Regions from separate parts of the Arthrobacter sp. NyZ413 genome, predicted to be linked through region 2. Evidence: predicted binding sites of a transcription regulator. Region 2 holds the regulator's gene; each other region holds the start of a gene.
The links. Region 2 encodes HrcA, which represses chaperone genes, less so after heat shock. Its sites were predicted from a motif close to TTNGCACTCGNNNNNNNCGAGTGCNAA; they were not measured.
Positions count from the first base shown of each region.

Region 1: a site for HrcA is predicted at 1,615-1,641, ahead of ABCW42_RS15145 (FmdB family zinc ribbon protein). Genes of this name have one in related genera too.
Region 3: a site for HrcA is predicted at 2,308-2,334, ahead of groES (co-chaperone GroES). Genes of this name have one in related genera too.

Region 1 covers NZ_CP155434.1:3,243,752-3,247,976, forward strand. Annotated here, with positions in the region: gene galU (UTP--glucose-1-phosphate uridylyltransferase GalU) at 1-819, opposite strand, end outside; gene ABCW42_RS15140 (5-formyltetrahydrofolate cyclo-ligase) at 938-1,543, shown strand; gene ABCW42_RS15145 (FmdB family zinc ribbon protein) at 1,704-1,979, shown strand; gene ABCW42_RS15150 (RcpC/CpaB family pilus assembly protein) at 2,058-2,864, shown strand; gene ABCW42_RS15155 (hypothetical protein) at 2,885-3,166, opposite strand; gene ABCW42_RS15160 (DUF4011 domain-containing protein) at 3,176-4,225, opposite strand, start outside.
Region 2 covers NZ_CP155434.1:2,420,999-2,425,223, reverse strand. Annotated here, with positions in the region: gene ABCW42_RS11380 (DUF3097 domain-containing protein) at 60-920, opposite strand; gene hrcA (heat-inducible transcriptional repressor HrcA) at 1,122-2,135, shown strand; gene dnaJ (molecular chaperone DnaJ) at 2,195-3,325, shown strand; gene ABCW42_RS11365 (16S rRNA (uracil(1498)-N(3))-methyltransferase) at 3,328-4,104, shown strand; gene ABCW42_RS11360 (GerMN domain-containing protein) at 4,167-4,225, opposite strand, start outside.
Region 3 covers NZ_CP155434.1:3,261,673-3,265,897, forward strand. Annotated here, with positions in the region: gene groL (chaperonin GroEL) at 166-1,776, opposite strand; gene groES (co-chaperone GroES) at 1,863-2,159, opposite strand; gene ABCW42_RS15215 (hypothetical protein) at 2,394-2,804, opposite strand; gene ABCW42_RS15220 (THUMP-like domain-containing protein) at 2,882-4,132, shown strand; gene ABCW42_RS15225 (shikimate 5-dehydrogenase) at 4,141-4,225, opposite strand, start outside.

The DNA.
Region 1 (4,225 bases), 820 kb from region 2:
AGCCTTGAGGTAGCTCAACTTATCGCCTGTGTCGTAACGCCGCCCGCGGAAGACCACGCCGTAGACGCCGCTGCCTTCGCCGTCGGCAGCCGCCAGCACCTGAAGCGCGTCCGTCAATTGGATCTCCCCGCCCCGGCCCGGCTCGGTTTCCTCAAGAACGTCAAAGACGGCAGGGTGGAGGACGTAACGGCCGATCACGGCCAGGTTGGACGGAGCTTCATCCGCGGACGGCTTTTCCACCAGCTGCTTGATGCGGACATAACCGTCTTCGCTGATGTCCTCGATGTCCGCGCAACCATAGGCGCTGATCTGGGAAGGCTCGACCTCAATCAGGGCCACAACGGATCCTCCGGTCTGCCGCTGAACCTCGATCATGTCACTCAGGAGGTTGTCCCGCGCGTCGATCAGGTCGTCACCAAGCAGGACGGCGAAGGGTTCATGCCCGACGTGCTGCTTGGCACGCAACACTGCGTGGCCAAGGCCCTTGGGATCGCCCTGCCGGACATAGTGGATGTCGCCCAGGTTGCTTGTTGCCTGGACGGCGTCCAACTTGGTGGTGTCGCCCTTTGCTTCCAGGGTAGCTTCCAATGCGGGCACCCGGTCGAAGTGGTCCTCCAAAGCGCGCTTGTTGCGTCCTGTGATCATGAGGATGTCGTTAAGGCCGACCCCCACCGCTTCCTCGACAACGTACTGGATGGCCGGCTTGTCCACGACAGGCAGCATTTCCTTGGGCATTGCCTTAGTGGCGGGCAGGAACCTGGTCCCAAGCCCGGCAACGGGGATAACGGCTTTTCGGACAGCACAGTTATTGGAAGTCACCGGACTAATCTAACGGAAGGAATCGGAGATTGGGCAAAAGGACCATGGTTCAGCTGACCAATGCCTGTCCGTTGACCGAACCCATGCTGGCCGAAAGCGCCAAGGACTGGAGCGAAGAATGACCTTGAAAGACGACATCCGCCGGAAGCACCGGACTCAACGGCTCAGCCTCACCGAACAGCAGCGTGCCGAGGCCGGGACAGGCATTGCCCGCCGCGGACTCGATTGGGCGAATGCAACCGCGCAAGGTGAATCCGCGACGTTCGCCGTCTACGTCGGAGTAGCAGCCGAACCACCGACCATGCCCCTGTTGGCAGCCCTGTACGCAGCCGGATACCGCGTCCTCCTTCCTATCTGCGAGCCGGAAAGGATGCTGAGTTGGGTGTACTGGACCCCGGAAACCGAATTTGTCCGTTCGCGATACGCTCCGATCGACGAACCCCTTGGCGAGCGCTTCGACAGCGACGTCGTCAGGGAGGCGGCGGGCATCATCCTCCCGGCCACCGCCGTCGACGGGAGCGGGAGCCGAATCGGTCAGGGTGGCGGCTACTACGATCGACTCCTCGAACATCTGGACAACTCGGGCCGGCGTCCACCCACCGTCGCCGTGGTCTACGACGACGAAATCCTGCCGGCCGGCACTATTCCGGCGGAACCGTTCGACAAGGCCGTGGCAGAAGTACTCACGCCCGACCGCGTCGTCCGGCTGGCATCGGCCGGCTAGGGAATACCGGCCCCGTGGGCTGTGGAGTCCACCACAATTCCTACTGGTCACAACGGCAACGGGTGATAGAATTGGCACTCGGGCCCTAGGACTGCTAATGGGAAGATACATCCACCCATGCAGGACAGGACCTGTAGTTCGTCCCCGAGGAGGATCATCAGTGCCAACATACGCTTACGCTTGCAAAGACTGCGGCCACGCCTTTGACATTGTCCAGGCATTCACGGACAGCTCCCTGTCCGACTGCCCGGAGTGCCAAGGCTCGCTGCGCAAGAAGTTCAACAGCGTAGGGGTTGTCTTCAAGGGATCGGGCTTCTACCGCACGGACTCCAGGGACTCCAAGGGAAGCACGGTGTCTGCCACTCCTTCCGCTCCCGCCGCGGCCTCCGCCCCTGCTGCCGCACCCGCGTCGGTTCCGGCACCTGCAGCCAGCTGACCGCAAGCATTTTCTAAGTTGTCCACATACGGCTAAAACCCCCTACGGACGGTGGACACCCGCGCATAGCGTGGCACCATGCCAGCAATCACGTTTGCACATGGTGCCCGCTCCGCGGCCACAGCTCCCGTCCGAAACAATCGCAGCCACCCCGTCGGCCGCCGCCCGTCCGCCAGGAACGCCGCTCCCCCTCCCCGGTCGCTCCATCCCCGGTCGCTTCGCGGCCGAAGGCCCGTCCTCTGGCTGAACCGAAACCGCCGCCTCGTCGCTGCTTTGCTGCTGTGCGTCGCCGCCGGTATCACCGTCCACCAATTGACTCCGGCTTCGGAGGCCCGGGTAAAGGTCCTGTCCGCGGCTCGGGATCTTCCGGCAGGCGCCAACATTTCGGAATCCGACTTCACCCTCCTTGCCGTGATCCCGGATGGAGCCCCGGCAGGAGCACTGACCACCGGCGCCGAGGTGCGTGGTAAACAACTCGCGTCACCATTGCGAAAAGGGCAAATTCCCACCAATGCCCAGCTAGTGGGACCGGGGCTGCTGACAGGAACGGCTCCTGCCACCGCCGCCGTGCCGTTGCGGATGGCAGACCCCGCATCCATCCAGCTTGTATCCCCCGGCCAGTTGGTCAATATCGTGCTCACGGCGGGCGACGGGCCGGGACGGAAATCCGAAGTCCTGGCGGCATCCGTTCCCGTCTTATGGACCTCTACGCAGGGAGGCAAGGCCAGCCAGTGGCTCGGCACGAACGACTCCGATGGGTTGCTGGTTGTCGCAGCCAACCCTCAACAGTCCGAAAGCCTGGCCGGAGCATCAACCAAGGGAAAGCTGTTCTTCGTACTGGTCAGTCCTCCCACCGGCGCTCCCGTCGGGTCCCCCGAAAGCTAGGTGGACCCACAGTGGATTTGTCAGCCCCAGTGTGGCGGCCGCTGCTCCCTCAACCACGCGTCCCGATCGTCGTCGGGTTCGTCTCCCCAGCGTCGAGGATCATCCTCGGACGCTTTCTTGGGCAGGATGCCTCCTGCCGCCCGCCTTCTTTTTGGCCTCGGCTTCTGGTCCAGGGTTTCCTGCTCATCAGCCTGGTTTTCCGTCTGGGGGACCGACTCCTTGACCGGCTGGCTGCCCGGCCCTACAGCGCCTGCCTCGGCCCTACTGGGGTGGTTCGGTTCGGCATGTTCATTGCCCGACATTGCGTTTCCTTACTGGGAACCGGCTGCGGAACCATGTGCGTCGCCGCCGCCAACGTCCGCGACCCTCTCGGACGGCTTCGCGTTGGTATCCATATCCAATTGTTCAACGTCGACGTCGAGGAAACCATGCTCCTCCGCCTCGAAGGTCGGTGCGGCCGTCCCCTCCAATCGCAAGTAGGAACCAATGCGGTCGGCGCAGGACGAAGGATCGGTGAACACTTCAATCGTCCACAAGGACATGTAACGCCAGCCAAGGCGTTCCAGCAGCTGGGGTCGCAGACGACTCCGCTCCCGGACACTCATCCTCCGGTAACGTTCCGTGCCGTCCGACTCGATGGCTACGGGAGTGGGCATTTCGGCGTCCTCGCGGCCGATCGTGTGCACGGGGTCGGCTGCCGCGGCGATGTCGATCGCACCGTCGTAGTGGTGCCACACCCGGGCGCCGCGGGCACGGAGCCTTTCGCCCAGATCCGCCACCAATGGGTCTTCACCCAATGCCTGTTCACTGGCCGCTGCCCGCGTTGCCGGCGTGCCGAGATCCGAATTTCCGGAAAGCTCGCGGTCCAGCAACTCGTAGAAATCGATCGCACCATGCGACAACCGGTCCAAGTCCAGGTCCTCCGGGCGGAAGCAGCTCAACACATGCAGCGAACGCCGGGATCGGGTCATCGCCAATGCGAATTTGTTGCGTCCCCCTTCCGCGGACAACGGCCCGAAACTGTGAAGGGCCCGCCCGTGCGGAGTGCGTCCGAAGCCGAGGGAAAAGATGACGTGGTCCCGGACAAGTCCCTGTGCCCGTTCCAGGTCCACCACACGGAAGGACTCGACGCCGGCGTTGAAGAAACCGGCCAGCAACGGATAGTTGGGCAGCTGAAGCCTGATCGCCTCGCCGATCCTCGCGGCGTGGCGCAGGCTGGCAGTGACCACCGCAAGGGAGGTCCTCGGACGAAGCATTGCATGTTCGAACACCAGGTCCACTACACGGTTGACTTCGGCCGCAACCGACTCGACGCCTTCCATGTCGGAGCCCGGGAGCCCCGTGCCGTCCGGAATGTACTC
Region 2 (4,225 bases):
CAGAATACTTGGTCGGCACGAAATCAGTGGACCAAACCGGCAGAATCTGCATATGGCGATCAGGAAGCCGGTGCGGTAAGGAAGTCGATGACTTCCTCTACCCGGCCCAGGAGGGACGCTTCCAAGTCGGCGTAGCTCCTCACGGCGCCGAGGAGCTTTTGCCAGCCAAGCCCGATATCCTCGGCCGTCTCATGCGGCCAGCCGAACGCTTTCAGGATCCCTGTCTTCCAATCCGTGCCGCGTGCGACGGTGGGCCATTGCTCGATTCCCAGGACCTTGGGTCGGATGGCTTGCCAGACGTCCACATAGGGATGGCCGACGATCAGGACATTTCCCGCGGCTCCCGGCAGCGTCATTGCGTCGGCGGCGATCCGGGACTCTTTGGAGTCCGGGACGAGGTGATCGACCAGGATGCCCAGCTTCCGGCCCGGGCCGGGGGAAAAATCCGCAATCGCAGACTTGAGGTCGTCTACGCCGTGGAGGGGTTCGACGACGATTCCCTCCACGCGGAGGTCGTCTCCCCAGACTTTCTCCACCAGTTCGGCGTCGTGCTTTCCTTCGACCCAGATGCGGCTCGCTTTCGCGACCTGGGCGCGCTGGCCCGCCACCCGAACCGATCCCGACGCCGTGCGGCCCGCTTGCAGCGCCGCGGCGCCGGCCGCGCGTGGTGCCGGAGGCAAGAGCTTCACCGGTTCCCCGTCCAGCAGGAACCCGAAACCGAGCTGGAAGGATTTGTTCTTCCCCCTGCGGTCCTCCAAGACGACAACGTGCATGCCGCCGGACTTTTCGATCCTTGTCACGGCGCCGACCCACCCGGACTGGACATCCTCGAGGACCATTCCCCGCTCCACGGGAACCTCGCGTAATTGCCGTTTGGTTGGCTTTGCCAAGTCCTGCGGGCCCCAATTGTCATACGACACGGTCTTCACACCACTTTGCGCTAGGGATCGATCGGGATCCGGAACATTTCCGCCGGATCGCGCGGGAATCATGTTCGCCGCAAGCGGTACCAATGCTAACAACGCGGTGGCTCATACTAGACTTGTTAGCACTTGGGCATGTTGAGTGCTAATGGTTGAATACCCGTTGTCGAATACCGGGTCACTGAGTGGAGGTGGGGAGTGAGCGAGCCACGCAAGCTTGAAGTGTTGCGGGCCATCGTGGAGGACTACGTCCACTCCCGCGAGCCCGTCGGTTCCAAAGCGTTGGTGGAACGCCATCATCTGGGCGTCTCGAGCGCCACCATCCGTAACGACATGGCGCTCCTGGAAGAAGAAGGCCTTATCGCTGCGCCGCACACCAGTGCCGGGCGGATACCCACTGACAAGGGCTACCGCCTGTTCGTCGATCGAATTTCCGAGGTCAAGCCCCTTTCGGCAGCTGAGCGGCGCGCCATCCATTCCCTGCTTGCGGGACCGGACGACGTCGAAGACATCCTTGAGCGGACGGTCCGGCTCCTTTCGCAGCTGACCAACCAGGTCGCCGTCGTGCAGTACCCGCACATCAGCCGCGCGCGCGTACGCCACATCGAGTTTGTCCTCTTGGCACCGCGCCAGGTTCTCGTGGTTCTGATCGCCGATACCGGCAAGGTTGAACAGGGCGTCGTCCAATCCGGCGCGGATACCTCGGACGAAGACCTCATGACGTTGCGCGCCCGGTTCCTCGGAAGCATCGCAGGATCACAACTGGACCTCATGGCGCAGGTCCTGCCGTCGGTTGTCGCGCTGTGCCCGCCTGGCCTTCGCGGATTGGCCGGCACCCTTGCCCACGGCTTGGAGCGCTTGGCTGACAGGAGCCGGGACGATCGCATGGTCATGGCCGGAACCGCGAACCTGGCCCGCTCCAACGTGGACTTTCCGCTGAGCATCGGCCCCGTCCTCGAAGCACTCGAGGAACAGGTGGTCATGCTGCGCTTGCTCTCCGACATGGCCGAAGACCCGCGGGGTGTCACTGTCAGCATCGGCCGCGAGAACCCTTATGACGGTCTTTCCGAGGCCTCCGTGGTCGCGACGGGCTACGGTCCGGACAGCAGCGCCAAGATCGGCATTCTTGGGCCTACGAGGATGGACTACCCCAACACCATGGCGGCAGTGCGTGCCGTCGCGCGCTACCTTTCCCGGATTCTGGGCGGCTGAGTTTCCACGGAAACCCCGTTCGCATGAAAACGCAGTTCAACAAGGAAGAGAAAACGACTTTGAGCAGCCACTATGACGTTCTAGGCGTCTCGCCGGAAGCGACAGGCGAGGAGATCAAGAAGGCTTACCGCAAGCTCGCCCGGAAGCTGCACCCTGACGTGAACCCGGGGGAAGGCGCCGCTGAGGAATTCAAAGCCGTCACGCACGCCTACGAAGTCCTCTCCGATCCCCAGAAGCGCCGCGTCTACGACGCCACGGGCAACGAAAACGGCACGGACAACGGCTTTGGCGGCGGCTACGCCGGCCAGGGATTCGCCTTCCAGGACATTTTCGACACGTTCTTCGGCGGAGGCGGCGGGGGCATGCACGGACCGGCGTCTCGCGTGCGACGGGGCCAGGACGCATTGATCAGTGTCCGCATCGATCTCCGCGAAGCAGTTTTCGGTGTGAACAAGAAGCTTGAAGTGGACACCGCGGTGGTTTGCCCCACGTGTGAAGGATCCTGCTGCCGCCCGGGCACCCACCCGGAACGCTGCGACATCTGTGGCGGATCCGGCCAGGTCCAGCGCGCGGTGCGTTCGATCCTCGGACAGGTCATGACCGCCGCCCCCTGTGGATCCTGCGAAGGCTTCGGCACGATCATCAAGGATCCTTGCAATGAGTGCAGCGGCCAAGGCCGCATCCGCAGTCGCCGCTCCTTGACCGTCAAGGTTCCGGGAGGCGTGGCTACCGGCACCCGGATCCAGCTTTCCGGGCAAGGCGAGGCAGGCCCGGCCGGCGGCCCTCCGGGCGACCTTTACATCGAGATCCGGGTCAACGCGGACGCCACTTACATGCGTGAAGGCGACGATCTCCACGCCACCCTGAGCGTGCCCATGACAGCCGCGGCCTTGGGCACTGAGCTTCAGCTGGATACCTTCGATGGTCCCCAGGAGATCGACGTCAAGGCTGGAACACAGGCAGGCGAAGTCATTACTTTGCGCGGGCTCGGCGTCACGCACCTTCGCGGCTACGGCCGGGGAGACCTCAAGGTGCACCTGCACGTCGAAACGCCGGTGAAGATCGACGCCGCCCAAGAGGACCTGCTTCGCCAACTCGCCAAGTTGCGAGGGGAGCAGTTCACCGAGGGAAAGCTCGTGGCGAGCGGCGGTGTGTTCGCCAAGCTCCGGGACAAGCTCGGTAACCTGTAGCGGTGAGCAACCCCGTATTTTTCACCCCGGAGGGAACCCTGGACGGGTTGCGGCCGGGTGATTCCTTCGTGCTCGACGGCTCCGAGGCCAAGCATGCCGTGACGGTCAAGCGCCTTGAAGTAGGCGAAAGCGTCGATATCGTCGACGGCGCCGGGACGCGGCTCGTGGGAAGCGTCACGGCGGCGGCCCAGGGCAGCCTCACGGTACTTGCCGCCGATGTGCGGGAAGAGCCGCGGCCCGCGGTCCGGCTTGTTTTGGTGCAGGCCCTCGCGAAAGGCGATCGCGACGAGCTTGCCGTCGAAACAGCGACAGAACTCGGGATTGACGCTGTGATTCCGTGGCAGTCCGAGCGTTCGATTGTCCGCTGGAAGGGGGAGCGGGCCGCGAAATCGCACGCGAAGTGGCAATCGGTAGCCGCGGCGGCCGCCAAGCAGGCAAGGCGCGCCTGGATTCCCGAGGTTCGTGCCGCCGTCGACGGCTCCGGCCTGGCGTCGGCAGTTGCCGCTGCCGACCTCGCGATCATCCTTCACGAAGACGCGAAGCGCCCCTTGCGCGATGTCCTGGAAGACTGGAACGGCAGGGCTTCGGATGGCGGTGCCGGGGCGGCGCGCGAGGTCTTGCTCATCGTTGGACCGGAAGGCGGCATTTCGCCCCGCGAAGTGACTAAATTGAGTGACGCCGGAGCGGTTACGGCCTTGCTGGGCCACCACGTCCTTCGTTCATCGACGGCGGGACCGGCAGCCGTCGTCCTGGCGAGTGACATCCTCGGCCGCTGGTAGCTGAAGCCGGTTTCGGGAAAAGAACCACGACGGCGGCAACCCGCCTGCCGCGTTTGCGGCGGCTAGCGGACGTTGAACGAACGGGTGTCCGTGCCGACGTCGGAATTGTTGGCGCCCACCA
Region 3 (4,225 bases), 840 kb from region 2:
TCAATTTACGCAGCTCTATTGGCCAACGACTCCCCATCCATTACGACACAGCTTTCTGGGAGCTTGCGGAACGTTCTCTGGGCCAAAGCCGGTAACGACGAAGGCCCGGCCCCGAAAAAATCGGGGCCGGGCCTCGTGTGCCTTGCGGCCGGGTTTAAGCCGGAATTAGTGGCTGTGGCCTGCGTGCTCGTCTTCCTCCGCGGCCTTCTCAACAACCAAGGTCTCGGTGGTGAGAACCAGGGCAGCGATGGACGCCGCATTGCGGAGTGCGGACCGGGTGACCTTGACGGGGTCGATCACGCCGGAACCGATCAAGTCCTCGTAGACCGCGGTCTTGGCGTTGAAACCGTGGTTGGCTTCAAGCTCGGCGACCTTGGCGACAACGACGTAGCCGTCGAAGCCGGCGTTCTGGGCGATCCAGCGCAGCGGCTGGGTCAGCGCGCGGCGGACAATGCCGACGGCGGCTGCGGCATCGCCTTCGAGGGCCTTGACGGCTGCGTCCTCGTCCAATGCCTTGAGGGCGTGGATGAGGGCCGAACCACCACCGGAAACGATGCCTTCTTCAAGGGCGGCACGGGTGGAGGACACGGCGTCCTCGATGCGGTGCTTCTTTTCCTTGAGTTCAACCTCGGTGGCGGCGCCAACCTTGATGACACCGATGCCGCCGGCCAGCTTGGCAAGCCGTTCCTGCAGCTTTTCCTTGTCCCAATCGGAGTCCGTGCGGGCAAGTTCAGCACGAAGCTGGGCCACGCGGGCTTCGACGTCCTCGGCAGTGCCGGCGCCGTCGACGATGGTGGTGTTGTCCTTGGTGACCGTGATGCGGCGGGCGGTACCGAGAACCTCCAGGCCGACCTGGTCCAGGGACAGGCCGAGCTCAGGGGAGACAACCTGTGCACCGGTCAGCGTGGCGATGTCCTGCAGCATCGCCTTGCGGCGGTCGCCGAAGCCCGGAGCCTTGACGGCAACGACGTTCAGGGTGCCGCGGATGCGGTTCACGATCAGCGTGGACAGGGCCTCGCCGTCGATGTCTTCAGCGATGATGAAGAGCGGCTTGGCTGCCTGCAGCGCCTTCTCCAGGAGCGGCAGGAATTCCTGCAGCGAGGAGATCTTGCCTTGGTTGATGAGGATCAGCGCGTCTTCCAGTACGGCTTCCTGGCGTTCCGCGTCGGTGACGAAGTACGGGGAAAGGTAGCCCTTGTCGAACTGCATGCCCTCGGTGAGGACCAGTTCGGTCTGCGTGGTGGAGGACTCTTCGATGGTGATGACACCATCCTTGCCGACCTTGCCGAAGGCCTCGGCGAGGAGTTCGCCGACCTCATCGCTCTGGGCCGAGATCGCGGCGACGCTGGCAACCTGGGTGCCTTCGACTTCGCGTGCGTTGCTCAGCAGGCGGGCTGCGACGGCCTCGACAGAGACCTCGATGCCACGCTTGATTTCGCCCGGAGCTGCTCCGGCGGCAACGTTGCGCAGGCCTTCCTTGACGAGGGCCTGGGCCAGGACGGTGGCGGTGGTGGTGCCGTCACCAGCGACGTCGTTGGTCTTGGTGGCGACTTCCTTGGCCAGCTGGGCGCCAAGGTTTTCGTAGGGGTCGTCGAGTTCGACTTCGCGGGCGATCGTCACGCCGTCGTTCGTGATGGTGGGGGCGCCCCACTTCTTGTCCAGAACGACATTGCGGCCGCGCGGGCCAAGGGTCACCTTGACGGTGTCGGCGAGCTTGTCAATGCCTGCCTCGAGCGAGCGACGCGCAGCGTCGTTGAACGCAAGCTGCTTAGCCATGGTTTTGTCCTTTCAAGACGGAAAACCCGCACCGCTGACCAGGCGGAAGAACTTCCGGCTCAATCTGCGGTGCGGGATCCAGGGAATTACTTAACGACGATCGCCAGGACGTCGCGGGCGGACAGGACGAGGTACTCGCTGCCGCCAGTCTTGACTTCGGTTCCGCCGTACTTGGAGTAGATAACAACGTCCCCAACGGTGACGTCTACAGGCACGCGGTTGCCGTTGTCGTCGAAGCGGCCGGGGCCGACTGCAACAACTTCGCCTTCCTGCGGCTTCTCCTGTGCGGTGTCCGGGATGACCAGGCCGGAAGCGGTGGTCTGCTCTGCTTCGAGCGGGCGGACAACGATGCGATCCTCGAGAGGCTTAATGGAGACCGACACTCGGATCTCTCCTTTACGTGAGGTAGTACGTGGACTATCAAACCAGGGGTGCCGTGGCGTGCTTACCGTCGTCGCGGTGCCGGTAAGTACCTTGCGGCATGATTAGCACCCGCCTAGGGAGAGTGCTAATCAAGACTCTATGTAAGCATTAGCACTCGGTCAAGGCGAGTGCCAGATTTTCGTCGTGGGTGAAAGCCGCGGGCGCCCCGCGAAGGCGAGCGGCACTCAAGCAGCTCAGCTGCCGGTGAGGTCGTCGAAGTCCACGTCTTCGCCGTCGTCGTACTCTTCTTCGCCACCTTTTCCGCGGTTCAGGTACAGCACCACAGCGCTGGCAAGGGCGACGACGCCGGACACCACGAGGCCCACAATCGTCCACACGCGGACACCGGAGTAGGTGTCCCGGATCTCGCGGGCTTCTTCGGTGGCGTCTTGGACGCTCTTGCCCGTCATGGAATACGCCGCGGCGTTGAAGGAATCCAGGAAGAAGATAATCACCAGCAGCGCGATGCAAATAACGGCGATCGCGGCTCCGGCAATGAGCGCTGGCCGGGCATACTTCGAAAGATTGCCGGCAGGGGGTCGTTTGTCGGGAACCGAGGGAGATCCATTGGCGTCGTCAGGCAGGCGTACTGGGTTGTCTTCCATGCAATCAACCCTATCGGCCTGAATCGCCCATGAACCGCCCACGCTCCATGTGACAGGCGGCCACTAGGCTTGTTTCCATGGCTGACACACCCCCGGACCAGATTGCCCCCTTGCTCACCACGGAAGGCTGGGAATTGCTGGCATCGCTGGGACCGTACAGTGACAGCGAAGCGTTCGCCCTCAACGCCCGGCTCCGCAAGGAAGGGCACTCCCCCGAACTCGTGGCCGCCGTCCTCACCCAGTCAAGGCTTCGCACGCGCGCCGAGGCCAAGTTCGGCGAGTTCGCCCGGCACATGCTCTTCACCCAGGCCGGGTTGGAACAGGCCACCCGGCTCAACGTCGCCGCGCGCCACGCCGAGCGGTTCGCCAAGGCCGGTTCGCGGCATATTGCCGACCTCGGTTGCGGGTTGGGGGCCGACTCGATGGCAATGGCTTCGATGGACCTCTCGGTAACGGCAGTGGAGCTGGACGAGACCACCGCGGCTTGCGCCACGATCAACCTCATGCCGTTCCCGCACGCTTCGGTGGTGCATTCCGATGCGACCTCGGTTCCGCTCGACGGCGTCGACGGCGTCTGGCTCGATCCCGCCCGGCGCACCACCTCGTCCTCGGGAACCAAGCGGATCTGGGATCCGGAAGAGTTCTCGCCGCCCTTTTCCTTCGTCGAGTCGCTGGCAGCCTCCGGCAAGTCCATCGGCGTCAAGATGGGTCCGGGCATGCCGCATGAATCGGTTCCCGCCGGCTGTGAGGCGCAGTGGGTCTCGGTGGGTGGAGATGTCACCGAAGTGACGCTGTGGTTCAACGACGTCGCGCGCCCCGGCGTCCGGCGCGCCGCTTTGGTCCTCGGCCCCCGGGGCGCTGCCGAAATCACCAGCGGCGAGGATTTCGACGGCGGCCCGGTGCCCGACGTCGGGCCTGTTGCGGGCTACCTCTACGAACCGGACGGGGCGGTCATCCGGGCGGGACTCGTGGCCGACGTCGCTCTCCGCCTGGGCGGGCACCTCGTGGATGAGCACATTGCCTACATCTGTGCGCCGGATCTCGTGGAAACGCCGTTCGCACGCGCCTACAAGGTGTTGGAAGTCATGCCGTATAACGTCAAGGCACTCAAAGCCTGGGTCAAGGACAACGGCATCGGCGTCTTGGACATCAAGAAGCGCGGAACGTCCGTCACTCCCGAGGAGCTGCGCAAGCAGCTCCTTCCAGGGGGAAAACCGGCCGGCAAGGCTTCGGCAAAAGCCCGCGGCAGCAAAACAGCCACCCTGGTCCTCACCAGGATCGGCGAGGAGCGGGTGGCTGTTGTGGTGGAACCGGTTGCCGCGGACTAAGCCCCGTCCTATTGGGCCCGGGTGAACTGCTCGGCGGCAGCTACTTGCTCAGGCGTCGGCGTCACGCCTGTGTAGAGGACGAACTGCTCAAGC